One region of the Limosilactobacillus fermentum genome, then DNA from elsewhere that is predicted to be linked to it. Evidence: riboswitches for the same ligand, from Rfam matches in the RefSeq annotation. Region 1 holds a riboswitch; the other holds the start of a gene.
What was found. Region 1 has a riboswitch for FMN ahead of ribD (bifunctional diaminohydroxyphosphoribosylaminopyrimidine deaminase/5-amino-6-(5-phosphoribosylamino)uracil reductase RibD). Riboswitches for the same ligand answer to the same signal wherever they lie in the genome.
Positions count from the first base shown of each region.

Region 2: another riboswitch for FMN. It lies ahead of FG166_RS04755 (ECF transporter S component); the one in region 1 lies ahead of ribD (bifunctional diaminohydroxyphosphoribosylaminopyrimidine deaminase/5-amino-6-(5-phosphoribosylamino)uracil reductase RibD).

Region 1 is NZ_CP040910.1:849,317-855,800, forward strand. Features, by position in the region: gene ribA (GTP cyclohydrolase II) at 1-530, opposite strand, end outside; gene FG166_RS04230 (riboflavin synthase) at 517-1,125, opposite strand; gene ribD (bifunctional diaminohydroxyphosphoribosylaminopyrimidine deaminase/5-amino-6-(5-phosphoribosylamino)uracil reductase RibD) at 1,125-2,183, opposite strand; FMN riboswitch at 2,345-2,479, opposite strand; gene FG166_RS04240 (flavodoxin) at 2,593-3,078, opposite strand; gene FG166_RS04245 (HAMP domain-containing sensor histidine kinase) at 3,139-4,173, opposite strand; gene FG166_RS04250 (response regulator transcription factor) at 4,166-4,729, opposite strand; gene FG166_RS04255 (hypothetical protein) at 4,761-5,339, shown strand; gene FG166_RS04260 (IS30 family transposase) at 5,591-6,484, shown strand, end outside.
Region 2 is NZ_CP040910.1:953,206-959,689, forward strand. Features, by position in the region: gene FG166_RS04740 (segregation and condensation protein A) at 1-653, shown strand, start outside; gene scpB (SMC-Scp complex subunit ScpB) at 631-1,218, shown strand; gene FG166_RS04750 (pseudouridine synthase) at 1,219-1,944, shown strand; FMN riboswitch at 2,000-2,119, shown strand; gene FG166_RS04755 (ECF transporter S component) at 2,216-2,794, shown strand; gene FG166_RS04760 (YpbB family protein) at 3,021-4,058, shown strand; gene FG166_RS04765 (RecQ family ATP-dependent DNA helicase) at 4,048-5,505, shown strand; gene FG166_RS04770 (SAG1386/EF1546 family surface-associated protein) at 5,566-6,120, shown strand; gene cmk ((d)CMP kinase) at 6,144-6,484, shown strand, end outside.

The DNA of each region.
Region 1 (6,484 bases):
AAGACCGGGCGCCGGGCCATGTGGCCGTCGGCGTCGAGAATTTCGCAGATGTAGCCGGCACCAGGCTCACCAGCCAACTCGGCCAGGTCGACGGCGGCTTCGGTGTGGCCGTTACGGGCCAAGATGCCGTTCTCCTTGGCGATCAGCGGGAAGATGTGGCCGGGGTAGTAAAAGTCGTCGTGGGTGCTGGTGGGGTCGGCCAGGGCCTTGATGGTGGCGGCCCGGTCATAGGCCGAGATTCCGGTGCTGGTCGACTTGTGGTCTAGGGAAACCGTAAAAGCGGTGTGGTAGGGCTCGGTGTTGTCTTGGACCATTAAATCCAGGCCCAGTTGCTTGGCGATCGCTTCGCTAACCGGGGCACAGAGCAGGCCGCGGGCGTGCTTGGTCATGAAGTTGACCGTCGCCGGGGTGACCTGGCTGGCGATTCCTAACAGGTCACCTTCTGCCTCGCGGTCTTCGTCGTCGGTCATGATGATCAGGCCCCCGTTTTTAAGGTGGGTAAGGGCCGCTTGAATCTTATGAACGTCCATTTGAAATGCCTCCTAACTGTGCGGCAACGTACTTGCCTAATACGTCGGTTTCTAAGTTGACTAGGTCGCCAACCCTAAGTTGATCCAGGTTGGTAACGGTCTGGGTGTGGGGGATCAGGCCGACCGAGAACCAGTCGTCTGCTTGCTTCATGACCGTCAAGCTGACCCCGTTGATCGCCACGCTCCCCTGGCTAATGACTTGACCCCGCAACTCTTCAGGGAGCTTAAAGGTCAATTCAATTGCGTTTTCGTTAACCTCCCGTTTGATGACCGGAGCCGTTTGGTCGACGTGGCCGGTGACGATGTGGCCCTCCAGCCGGTCGCCGATCTTTAGCGAGCGCTCCAAGTTGACCAGGGCACCAACTGGCAGGTCCTTGAAGGTGGTCAGGTTGTAAGTCTGCGGCATCAGGGTGACGGTTAGGCGGCCGGGTTGTTCGGTCTCGACCGTCAGGCAGGTTCCGTTGACAGCTAACGACGCCCCAACTTCCATTCCCTCTTGCAGGGCGGGGTCGAGGTCGATCGTTAGGCGGATGGTGTGGTCGGTTTGCTCAATCTGGGTGAGCTTGCCCGTTCCGTTTACTAAGCCAGAGAACATTACTCGTCATTCCTTTCGTCAATCCGGATGTCATCACCGAGTTGGGTGACGGTGCGGTGGGTAAAAGCGGTGCCGACCGGGAACTGGGCCCCGGCCAGGCCTTGGTCGCCGATGATTTGGGGGTCCAGGTAGGTGATTAACTGGTTGACCGGGACCGCTTGAAATAGTTCGGTCAAAACCGCGGGACCGCCCTCCACGTAGAGGCTTTGCAACTCGGCTTCTTTAAAGTAGTCAAGTAACTCCGGCCAGTCGCCGTTTTGCAACAGTTTAACGGTCACGTGAGCGGGCCAGTCGACTTTCGTGGCGGCCCGGTTGGTGGTGACTAACCAGGTTGGGGCGGAAGCATCGGTGAAGACAAAGCGGTCCTGGTAATCGAGCAGGCGCCCCGCCCGGTCCAAGATTACCCGGACCGGGGGGAAGAGTTGCGGCGTCTCGCACAGCAGGCGTGGGTCGTCGGCAAGCACGGTGCCGGCGCCGACCACGATCGCGTGGTAGTCAGCGCGTTCCTGGTGGACCAGCCGGCGGGCGGCCTGGTTAGTGATCGCCGTCGCTTGCCCCGGGGCGGCTGCAACCTTGCCATCCAAGGAGAGGGCCTGCTTGGCCGTGATCCAGGGCCGCTGCTGGCGGTAAAAGTAGAAGTAGTGGCGGTTGAGGGCCTCGGCTTGGTCCTTTAAGAGCCCGACCTCCACATCAATTCCGGCCGCCTTTAGCTGGGCGATTCCCTTGCCACCAACGACTTGGTGGGGGTCAATCGTGGCGACAACCACCCGGGCAAAGTGGCTGTCAATTAACAACTGGCTACACGGAGGCTGCTTGCCGTAGTGAAAGCAGGGCTCCAGGGTGACGTAAATCGTGGCCCCGGCCAGCTGTTCGTTAGAAAGCTTACTGATGGCGTCGCGCTCGGCGTGGGCCTGACCATACTGGTGGTGGTAGCCCGTCGCCAGCAGCTGGCCGTCTTTGACTATCACGGCGCCGACCTGGGGGTTCTTCCAGGTGGCGCTCCCGCCCTTGGCCGCTTCAGCGAGCGCCAGTTGCATGAACTGTTCGTCTGAACTCAAGGTAATGACTTCCTTTCATAGGTGAGTGGGAACCAACCTCCTCGGCCCGCCGAGGAGGTTGCCATTCCCATTTCCCCGGGAAATTTAAAAGGGGCCCCGGAAAAATTCCGGGACCCCTGGTTGAAAGCGTGTTCAAAAAGGTGGCAGGGGACTTCCCCCTGCCTTTTCTTCTCCCATCCAGACTTTCACTGTCGGTACCAGAATCGCACTGGTTCAGCCGCAAATTTGCGGGTCACGGACTTCAAGCATTGCTTGTCACCGTCGGTCGGGATTTTCACCCTGCCCCGAAGAAATTATTTATTTAATTGACTACATTATGCTGGGAAACGGTTCACTTGTAAAGGATTTTTTGGTAAGGGCTTTTCTGAAAACGAGCGGCGCCCTTAGAAATAACCGCTCCTGCTACCAACTAAATTAAGTTCGCCTTGGTCAGCCACTGCTTCGCCTGGCGCTGGTTGCTCAACACAGTGCCGGGGATGATCGTCACCTGGTGGTGGGTTTGATCAACGACGCGTTGGATATATCTTTGACTGCGCTGATAACCGGAGCCCCCCGAGGTGGCAAAGGTGGCCAGCGTTTTGCCATCTAAAGGAAGTTGGTCAATGGCGTTAGCAATCAAACGGGGCGGAATTCCCCACCAAATTGGGTGGCCGATGATGATCGTGTCGTATTGATCAAGGGCCGGAAAGTCGTTGACGCAGGCGACGTGCCCCTGGTGTTCGTGTTGCTCAATTGAGGTCCGTGACTGAGGGGCATGCCAGTCCAGGTCCGCTTGGGTGTATGGGTCTTGGGCCTTGATTTCGTGAAGGTCGGCCCCGGTTAAGTTGGCAATCGTTTGGGCCATCCGTTTGGTGGTGCCTGATGCTGAAAAGTACAAGACGAGCGTAGTTGCCATTAAAATCCCTCATAATATTTAACTATTTTAATTATATTACAATTAAAAAGGTTCTTCTAACTACTTGGCTGACCCTTTGCTAGGTAGGTAGACGGTGAAGGTGGTATGGTCAGCAGGATTCGAAACCACGGTGATGTGTCCCTGATGGAGAGCAATAATTCGGCTGGCAATGGCGAGGCCAAGCCCAAGCCTGCCGACGTTGGAACGATTATCGGCTTGGTAAAATTTTTCAAACAGATGGTCCTGGTCAGTGGGTGAGATCAGGGGACCGTCGTTGTTAACGGACACGGCTATCTGATCGTCGTGGCGCTCGATTTTAATCGTTAGGTGCCCCCCGTCTGGTGTGAATTTGATGGCATTATTGATTAGGTTGACCCAGACCTGGTTCAACAGGTCAGCGTTCCCAAATGCGGTTGCCGGAGCAAGCGTTAGGTCAACGTTAAGCTTGTGTTCTTTTAATTGGGGCCACAGGAGGATGACAGTCTGACGAACTTGCTCAGTTAGGTCAAACGAAGTCTGGTTGTTTAAAATGGTTTGACTCTCTAACGTGGTTAGGGTCAGTACGTTGGTAGACAGGTTCGTTAAACGATGGGCCTCCTTACTAATCAAAGCCAGGTAGGCTTGCCGCTCTTTTTTTGGTAGCTCCCGTTCTTGCATTAGGTCGGCAAACCCCTGGATTGAGGCGATCGGGGTGCGAAATTCGTGGGAGAACTGGTTGATAAAGTCGTCGCGCAAAGTGGCGGTTTTAGCGAGTTGGTCAGTCATTTGGTTGAAGTTCTGGTAGCTGGCTGACAGGGGACCACTCTTTTGCTCATCGAGGTGGGTAGCAAAATTTCCGGCGGCCACTTGGTCAATACCCTTTGTTAAGTAGGTGATTTTTTTGTTGAGCCAAGAAAAGGTTAGGGCTAAGACCACCGTTAAGATAACCACGGTGGGGCCCAGGGCCAGCACTGGGTTAAGCGGGTCGAAATTGCGGGCCAGGTGGGGAAAGGTCAGCATTAAAGCAAAGTCAAAGGCCAGGGTTCCCATCACGATCAAAAAAGCGATCAAAACAACTAGCCAGGTGAGGACCCGGGTAAAGGGATTTTTAGTCATGACAAATTTCTCCCTTGTAGCCGAGGCCACGGATGGTGGTGATTTTCACGTCGTTACTATCCTTAAGTAACTTGCGAACCTTTGAGACGTGGGTTTTGACGGTGTCTTCCGTTGAGTCCGAATCAATTCCCCAGATCTGGTCGAGTAACTGGGCCTGGGTGAAAATTTTATTGGGGTAGGAAAGCAAGGTGAAGAGAAGCAAAAACTCCTTTTTGGCTAGGGTGGTGAAGTGGCCATTGATGGTCAAAGTAAAATTCTCTTCGTTAAGAATGGTCTGACCGATTGTAATCTGGCGGGCACTGTTAATCTTAGCCCGGCGCAAAAGGGCGGCCACCCGGAGCTTGAGTTCGGCTAGGTCAACGGGTTTGGTGAGGTAATCGTCGGCCCCACTAGTGAAGCCGGTGGTTTTATCGGTGATTGTGGTTTTGGCCGTCAGCATCAAAACGGGTTGTTCAAACCCGGCGGCCCGCATTTCCTTAACCATTGTGAAGCCGTCCATGGTGGGCATCATCACGTCGGCAATTAAGGGGTCGACACCCCCTTGGTAAAGCGCCACTAGGGCCCTGCTAGGACCGATGTTTTAGGGGATGCTGGTACCAGCCTTGAGCGCCATTTTCATTATCATTGTCGGCAACAAGCTGCTGGCCGGCCAGGTTGACCGGGGCTCGATGGCCTACCTGTTGACGGCGCCGGTTCGCCGGCTAACGGTCACGCTGACCCAAACGCTGTACTTTATTGGCGCGTTGGTGGTGACCTTTGGCTCGATGACGGTGACCAGTTTGTTGGTCAACCATTACGCAGAAGCGGGGTTTGCAAAGAAAATTTTGGTTGAATTAAACTTCGGCGCCCTGGCAATTGCCTTTGCCTTTGCGGAAATCATGTTTTTAGCCTCGGGGGTGTTTAACCTCTCTAAGCTATCTCTGGGGACCGGAGGGGTCTTAATTTTAGCTTTCATCTTGTTAGCCGTGATTGCTTCTTTTGCCAACTACGGGGTCAGTGGGTTGGATGACGTTCAACACCTGACGATTGTATCGCTGTTTGATTACAAAGACGTTATGGCCCAAGGAGATGCTTGGCAAGGAAAACTGGCGATTTTAGGCGGGCTAGGTGCCGTTTGCTTTGCGGGGGGCAACCTCGCCTTTAACCAAAAGGATTTACCGCTATAAAAATTAAAAACGGCTGCTGGACTGTTGGTCCGGCGGCCGTTTTGTGATCAGGAAATTCCAAAAAACTGGCTCTACACTAAATCCTGTTGATGGGCTACCATGATGGTAATTTATTGACAGGATATTTAGCTTTGTGGGTGACGAATTTACAATTGAAGTGCAACAAGTAAGAAGAAAATAAAAAAGAACTCATAGCCTGAGTCCTGTAAAATGAAGTCACCACAACAAACATCTAAAGGAGATCTTAGGCTATGAGTTCGTACAACCATCTTACCTTAAAAGACCGAGAATGCATACTATTAGGCGTCACTTTGAAGGACACCTATCAAGTTATTGCGCAGAGGGTTGGGTGTTCTAAAGCCACCGTATCGCGCGAGATCAAACGCAATGGCGGTCGTAAGGCTTACTCAGCCGTCAAGGCCCAAGAGAACTATCAGGGACGTCGACTAAAAAGCCGACGTCCTAGGCTTCTAACTAACTTGAAGTTACGGGATTTTATCCTTCACTGTATTGTTCAACGTCAGTGGTCCCCGGAACAGATTTCAGGTCGTTTAGCCCACGAAAACAGCGAATGGCGTATCAGTTATAACACCATTTATCGTGGGATTGAACGCGATAATTTAGGCATCAAACGTAAGAGTCACGGGGCTCGTGGCTTTGCCCGTAAGCTCCGTCACCGTGGTAAAACCCGAAAGGTCAAGGGAACCATTAAGGAACGTCGAGGACGATTTAACGACGTCCCTTCCGTTCATGAACGCCCGGTTTCATGTGAGAATCGAAGCCGGTTTGGTCATTGGGAAGGTGATACAATTCGCGGTAAAACCGGGCGTTCAGCCCTGGTAACCTTAGTGGACCGTAAATCTCGGTATTTATTATCTCAGCGCGTTCTCAAAGTAAACGCCAAGAACGTCACACAAGCGATGATTGACCTCCTGCATACCGTAACGCCTAAACGCGTTCGGACGCTTACGCCGGACCGTGGAACTGAATTCGCAGGATACCGTGAAGTTAGCCAAGAACTAAGCATTCCAGTCTATTTTCCCGATCCCCATGCGCCCCAACAACGGGGAACCAATGAGAATACCAACGGGCTTATCCGTGAGTATTTCCCCAAAGGAACCGACCTAGACCAACTAACTGATCAA
Region 2 (6,484 bases), 100 kb from region 1:
TTACCAACCAGTACGTTGAATTTTTGCACCAACAGGAGCAAAACCAGCTCAACATCGCCGGGGAGTACTTTGTGATGGCGGCGACCTTAATGTCAATCAAGAGTGCGATGCTATTACCGAGCCCCCCGGTGGTTGAAGATGAGCTACCACCTGAAGAAGAGGATCCCCGGGCGGAATTGGTGGCGCAACTTTTAGAGTACCAACGCTACAAAAAGGCAGCGGCGGCCCTAAAGGATAAAGAAGAATACCGGCAGCGGGAGTACACCAGAGAAGCAATGGCGGTGCCAAAGAACCTGGTAGAGACCCGCTTTGCCCCGGGGGTTGGCATTGAAGAGTTACAACGGGCCTTTGAAGACGTGGTCAAGCGCCACCACTTTCACGAACCGATTACCCAAACCGTCGATCCCGACCCGGTGACGGTTGCCGAGCGGATTGAACACGTGATTACCGTGGTGACCAAGCCAACCCGCTTTGAGGACCTGTTTGAAAATGATTGGACCAAAGACAGTCTGGTAACGACCTTCTTGGCGGTCTTGGACCTGACTAAACACCAGGTGATTGCCTTGGCCCAATCTGAACGCTTCGGCCCGCTGATTGTAATGCCGGGCCCACGAAACGAGGAATACCGAAATGGAGAATATCGCACAAATTGAGGGCTTGCTCTTCATCGCTGGTGACGAGGGGATCAGTGTTGCTGACCTGGCCCGGATCACCGGGTTTATGAAACCAGCCGTCAACGAACTATTAACGCGCCTACAAGAAAAGTACCAGGCCGACCCCCAGACCGCTTTAACCCTGCTTAATAGCGGGGAGGTCTTTCGTTTGGCCACCAAAGCGGAACTGGCGCCGGTTATGAAAACTTACTTTGAGGTTCCACTAACCACCCCACTGTCGCAAGCCGTCTTGGAGGTCTTGGCCATTGTCGCCTACAAGCAGCCACTAACCCGCTTGGAAATCGACGACATCCGTGGCGTGCAAAGCTCGGGGTCGCTGCAAAAACTCGTGGTGCGGGGACTGGTCCAGACCCACGGCCGGCTCGAAGTACCCGGCCGCCCCTTCAGGTACGTCACAACCCCGGCCTTTTTGGACTATTTTGGCCTGCAGTCGTTAGCGGACCTGCCACCGTTGCAAACCGACTTGACCGAAGACGACCTGGACGGGGACGTCTTCTTACGGGCGCTACAATCACGAACTGAAGAAGGAAAGGAAAACGAATAGATGGCAAAAGAACGTCTGCAAAAGGTGATCGCCCACGCCGGGGTTGCCTCCAGAAGGGCTGCGGAGGGCCTAATTCTCGCCGGCAAGGTGAAGGTCAATGGTCAGGTAGTAACCGAGCTGGGGACCAAAGTTGATGGCAACGATGAGGTGATGGTCAACGGCGAACCGGTCGAACAAGAGCAACACGAGTACTATTTGCTCGATAAGCCACGCGGGGTCATTTCTTCGGCCCACGATGATAAGGGGCGCAAGACGGTGGTCGATATCTTAAAAAACGAAGGGGTGCAAACGCGGGTCTACCCGGTGGGGCGCCTCGATTACGACACCACCGGCCTCTTGGTGATGACTAACGACGGGGAATTAGCCAACCGGTTAATGCACCCCCGCTTTGAAGTCGATAAGGTCTACATCGCCAAGGTCAAAGGCCTCGTTTCAAACGATGAGATGCGGCTGCTCCGCGAAGGGGTTAAAATTGATGGCAAAAAGAGCCAACCGGCCCGGACCAAACTACTCGAAGCAAACCAACGCCAAAAGACCTCGGTGGTTAAGTTAACCATTCACGAGGGTCACTACCATCAGGTTAAAAAGATGATGGAAGCGGTCGGCCACCCCGTGCTTAAGTTGCACCGGGAAAGTTATGGACCGCTGACTCTAGCTGGGCTCAATCCAGGCCAGTTCCGTAAGCTCAAGGTCGATGAGGTGCGAGCCCTACGCAAGTTGTATTAATTTGAAATACAGAGCTGGGTGGGTTATAATGGTTAAGAATTAAATAAATTAATAGGTTTGTCTTCAAGGCAGGGTGTAATTCCCGACCGGCGGTATAGCCCGCAACCCGCACACGCGGTGGAACCCGGTGAAATTCCGGGTGCCGACAGTAAAGTCTGGTATGTAGAAGATCATCACAACGATGTTTCAACCGGGAGACGCCCTGATGGTGTCCCCGGTTTTTTCGTGGTAGTGGTTGAAACCAAGAAGATGACCTCTTGGAGGTTATACTATGTCTCTTACCCATACCCGCGTTCAGCGCCTAGCCGTCTTGGCATGCATGAGTGCCTTGGCCTTTGTCTTAATGCTGTTTGAGTTCCCGGTCATTCCGGTTGTGTCGTATTTGAAAATGGACTTTTCCGACCTGCCGGTTTTGATCGCCACTTGGCTCTACGGTCCGGTGGCCGGGATCATCGTGGCGGCCATCAAGTGCCTCTTGCACGGCTTGATGTACGGGATGTCGGTTGGCGAGCTACTGGGTGTTTTGTCCAACCTGCTGTCGTCAATGTCGCTCTTGTTGCCGTTTGCTTGGTTCCTTCGCCGGGGCAAGGGAAGTTTGAAGCGGCGCCTCTTCTTTGGTGGCCTATGGGCAACGGTAGCCCTAACGGTGGTAATGTCTTTATTAAACTACTTTGTTTTAACGCCGGCCTACATGGCCCTGTGGGGGTGGAAACCAAGCTTACCACTGCCAGAGCTAGTAGCAATCGGGGTGGTGCCCTTCAACCTGATTAAGGGAATCTTGTTGAGCTTGATCTTTGGTTTCTTGGCTTGGAGCCTGCGGGATTGGGTGGCCGCCCGGTTAGACCGTTAATTGGAGCGCATTTGAAAATCACTAGGGAGTGGGAAATGACCCTCGAAAAAGACCGTACCTAGACTTAGGTCTGAGGTCACTTTCCGTCCAATATTTATGAATCCAGTCAGGGGTTGGGAGAAAAACGTCTTTTCTCCTGGTCCTTTTTCTTATGGTAAGGGCTGTTTATAGGTGCTTGTCAGGCTTGGCAAAACACCGTATGCTAAGTGTAAAAGGGGGGCTAGCAGTGAACGATTACTGGTTGGTTTTATTTGATCAGGAACCGCGGCGGTTTCGAGTAATTGAAAACCTGTTAAAAAACCGTTTGTCAGAGGCGACGATGTTCTGGGCGATGGTCTACGGAATTCAGGAGGCCGTCGCCGGTCAACGTCAGTTAAAGCGGGCGGAGTTTGACAAATGGATGAACCAGCAGGTCACGGCGGGGCTAATGGTGCAAGAAGAAGGCCAGGCCTGGTTGACCACCGCGGGGTTAGTCGAAAAGCAACGCTTATTGACTGAACACTACCAACCCCGTTTCGGTAACTGGGGGTGGCGAATTAACCCGGAACGCTTGGCCAACCGGCTCCTATTGGGGATTCAAGTGGTTTCCGAGTTTGCCCACCATAATCGTCGCTACCGTCCCTTAAACCTTGGTAACTACGAGCTGGGAACCGTTAAGCAGTGGCTCCTCAAGAGTGGGCGGGGGATCCAAGGGGCCGTTGAACAGCAGGTTACCGCCGCCTTTGCTGCCCTAGAAAAAGTGGATCCCCGCTTGCCCCAGGTGCTAGCGGCCCTGTTAATCGGTCACCAGACCAGCGGGGCAACGCTTGGTCAGTTAGCGCGTGAGCTCCGGGTGAGTGAGGGCGAAACGGTGATCATTATCCATGACGCCTGGCTAGGGTTAGGAGCCTACTTAGCCACCACCCCCGGGCCGCTCAGTCAGTTGGTGGGTCCCCTAATTTCTAACAGCCCGTTGACGACCAGCGCCCAGCAGACGGTCGCCGATTTTTTGACCGGTCAAAGCCCCGTGGCAATTAGTCGTCGTCGCCACCGTAAATTGTCGACGATCCGTGATCACCTGTTAACCGCCGCCATTTTGACCCCCGGGATGGCGGACTGGCGCACCCTCTTTCCGGCCGGGATGCTAGAAGAGTTGGCAAATCGCTATCAAGGACCGGTGGCGAGTTGGCAGTTCGTGGCGACCCACCCGGACCTGGACTTAAACCAGGAGTTTTTCTTGTTTCGCTTGTACCAAATCATGAGGTGTCAAAACAGTGACCATTGATGAACAACAAGTCCGCACCGCACTGAAACGGTTTTTCGGTTTCGCTGACTTTCGTCCCGGACAAAGGGAGACGATTGAAGCGACGTTGGCGGGGAAGCCAACCCTGGCCGTCTTGCCAACCGGGGCCGGCAAAACCCTCCTTTACCAACTCCCGGGGGTAATGTTAGACGGCTTGGTGGTGGTCATCGCCCCCCTGATTTCCTTGATGCAAGATCAAGTTGATCGCCTGCGTAGCGATGGCTTAGGGCCGGTGGCGAGCCTCAATTCTAGCCTCGATTACCAAGAGCAACAGTGGGTGCTGAGCCACCTAGGGGAGCTTAAGTTTTTGTTTACTTCCCCGGAGACCTTGCTCAAGCCCGCCGTATTAAGGGCGTTGCACCGTCAACCGATTAGCCTGTTTGTCGTCGATGAGGCCCATTGCGTTTCCCAGTGGGGCCCTGATTTTCGTCCGGAATACCTCCGGGTTGCCCAGGCCATTCAAGCGGTCAACCCCGCGCGGCTATTGATGCTGACGGCTACGGCCACCCCCGCAATCCAAGATGATATCATTCAGCGTCTAGGCCTCAATCCGGCCGCGGTGGTGCGGGTCGTTAAATCGGTTAATCGCCCCAATATTTTCCTGGCCGTCCAAAAACTAGCTGACCAAGACGAAAAGCGGCGCCGCCTTCTCGAACTGGTCAACCAATTAGGGCCCAGTGGGGTGGTCTACCTCTCCAGCCGTGAGGGGGCCAACCAATTGGCGGACTGGTTAAATCAACAAGCCAACTTACGGGTGGCGGCTTACCACGCCGGGGTTGACCCCGTTGACCGCTACCGAATTCAGCAGCAGTTCTTAGGTGGAGAATTGGACCTAGTGGTGGCCACGTCGGCCTTTGGGATGGGGATTGATAAACAAGACATCCGTTACGTGATCCACTTTCAGATGCCGGGGAGTTTAGAAGCGTACGTCCAAGAGATTGGTCGGGCTGGTAGAGATGGCCGCCAGTCCTTAGCCGTGCTCTTATATTGTCACGGTGATGAGCAGTTGCCACTCTTGTTAAACCACGTCGATTTACCAAGCCCCGCCGTCTTAGATCAAATCAAGGCGGGCAAGGTGAAGGCCGATCTTTTAGGGGAGGCTAAGCGCGTGGTCACCTACTACCTGGACCAGGGAATGGACGGGCAGGCGGTGTGGCGCTTTTTTGCGGACCTAGAACAAAAGCGGGGCCGCCAGGTGCAACGGATGTTAAGTTACGTCGAGGAAGACAAGTGCCGGCGAACTAATTTACTAGCCTACTTTGGCCAAGCAAGTCTGGAGGCGGAGGTCGAGTGGTGTTGTGACCTGACCAACCGGGACTGGACGGTGACCGCTTTGCAACTGCCCGCGGTCAAACGGCGAGTGGCTTCGTCCGTCCTCGATTGGCGAAACCGGGTCGCAACTTTGTTCAACCGACAGGGGTTGGGCTAGACACACGGCGCTTTGATGCGCTACAATCGTTGATGAAATCTACTTAAGGGGGTGTGGCACATGGCTCAACGCCGGGAAGATCAACGGAACGAAAAGCTCTGGGATAAGACCTTTACCGATAACCAAGACATCGATAAAGAAGGGCACCTATCGCGGATGGCACACCGCAAGCAAAGTACGCACAACGCCCAAATCACCACGATTTTAATCGTCTTGATCATTATTTTGGCGGCGACCCCGGTTTTATACTGGGTTAACCACCAGCAGTCATTTAATCACCCGCAACGAACGGTGAAGGTGGCGTCATCTTCGACAGCAACGTCTAAAAAAAAAGCCAGCTCAACCAGTTCATCAGCTAGCGTGAGTAAGGGGAAACAGGCCAGTAGCAGTTCTTCTGTAAGTAAGGCGGCCAGCACCTCTAGTTCATCCGCGTTGGCAAGTTCTTCGAGTGCTAGCAGTTCGTCAACGACGGCTGTTTACACAACTGTTGAGTCCGGACAAGGGATTTACCGGGTGGCCAAGGATAATGGCTTGACGGTGGCTGAGTTAGCCTCTTTAAACGGCATCACCACTACCACGGCAATTCATCCCGGTGAACGGTTGCGGGTTAAGTAATATTTAGGAGTGAACATTTTTATATGGTAAAGGGAATTCAAGTTGCAATTGACGGGCCGGCTTCGGCGGGAAAGAGTACGGTCGCCAAGCTCGTGGCCAAGCGCTTCGGGTACATTTACTGTGACACCGGGGCGATGTACCGGTCGGTAACCCTGGCCGCTTTAGAGCGGGGAATTGATTTAAGCCAAGATGACTTGGTGAGTGAACTGGCTAACCAAATCACGATCACCTTCGCCCCCGGCGACCCACAAAAGGTCTTCATCGACGGGCATGAGGTTACCCAGGCGATTCGGTCGACGGAAGTGGCTCAGCACGTTTCGACGGTGGCCGCCATTCCAGCCGTGCGGAGCCGGATGGTGGAATT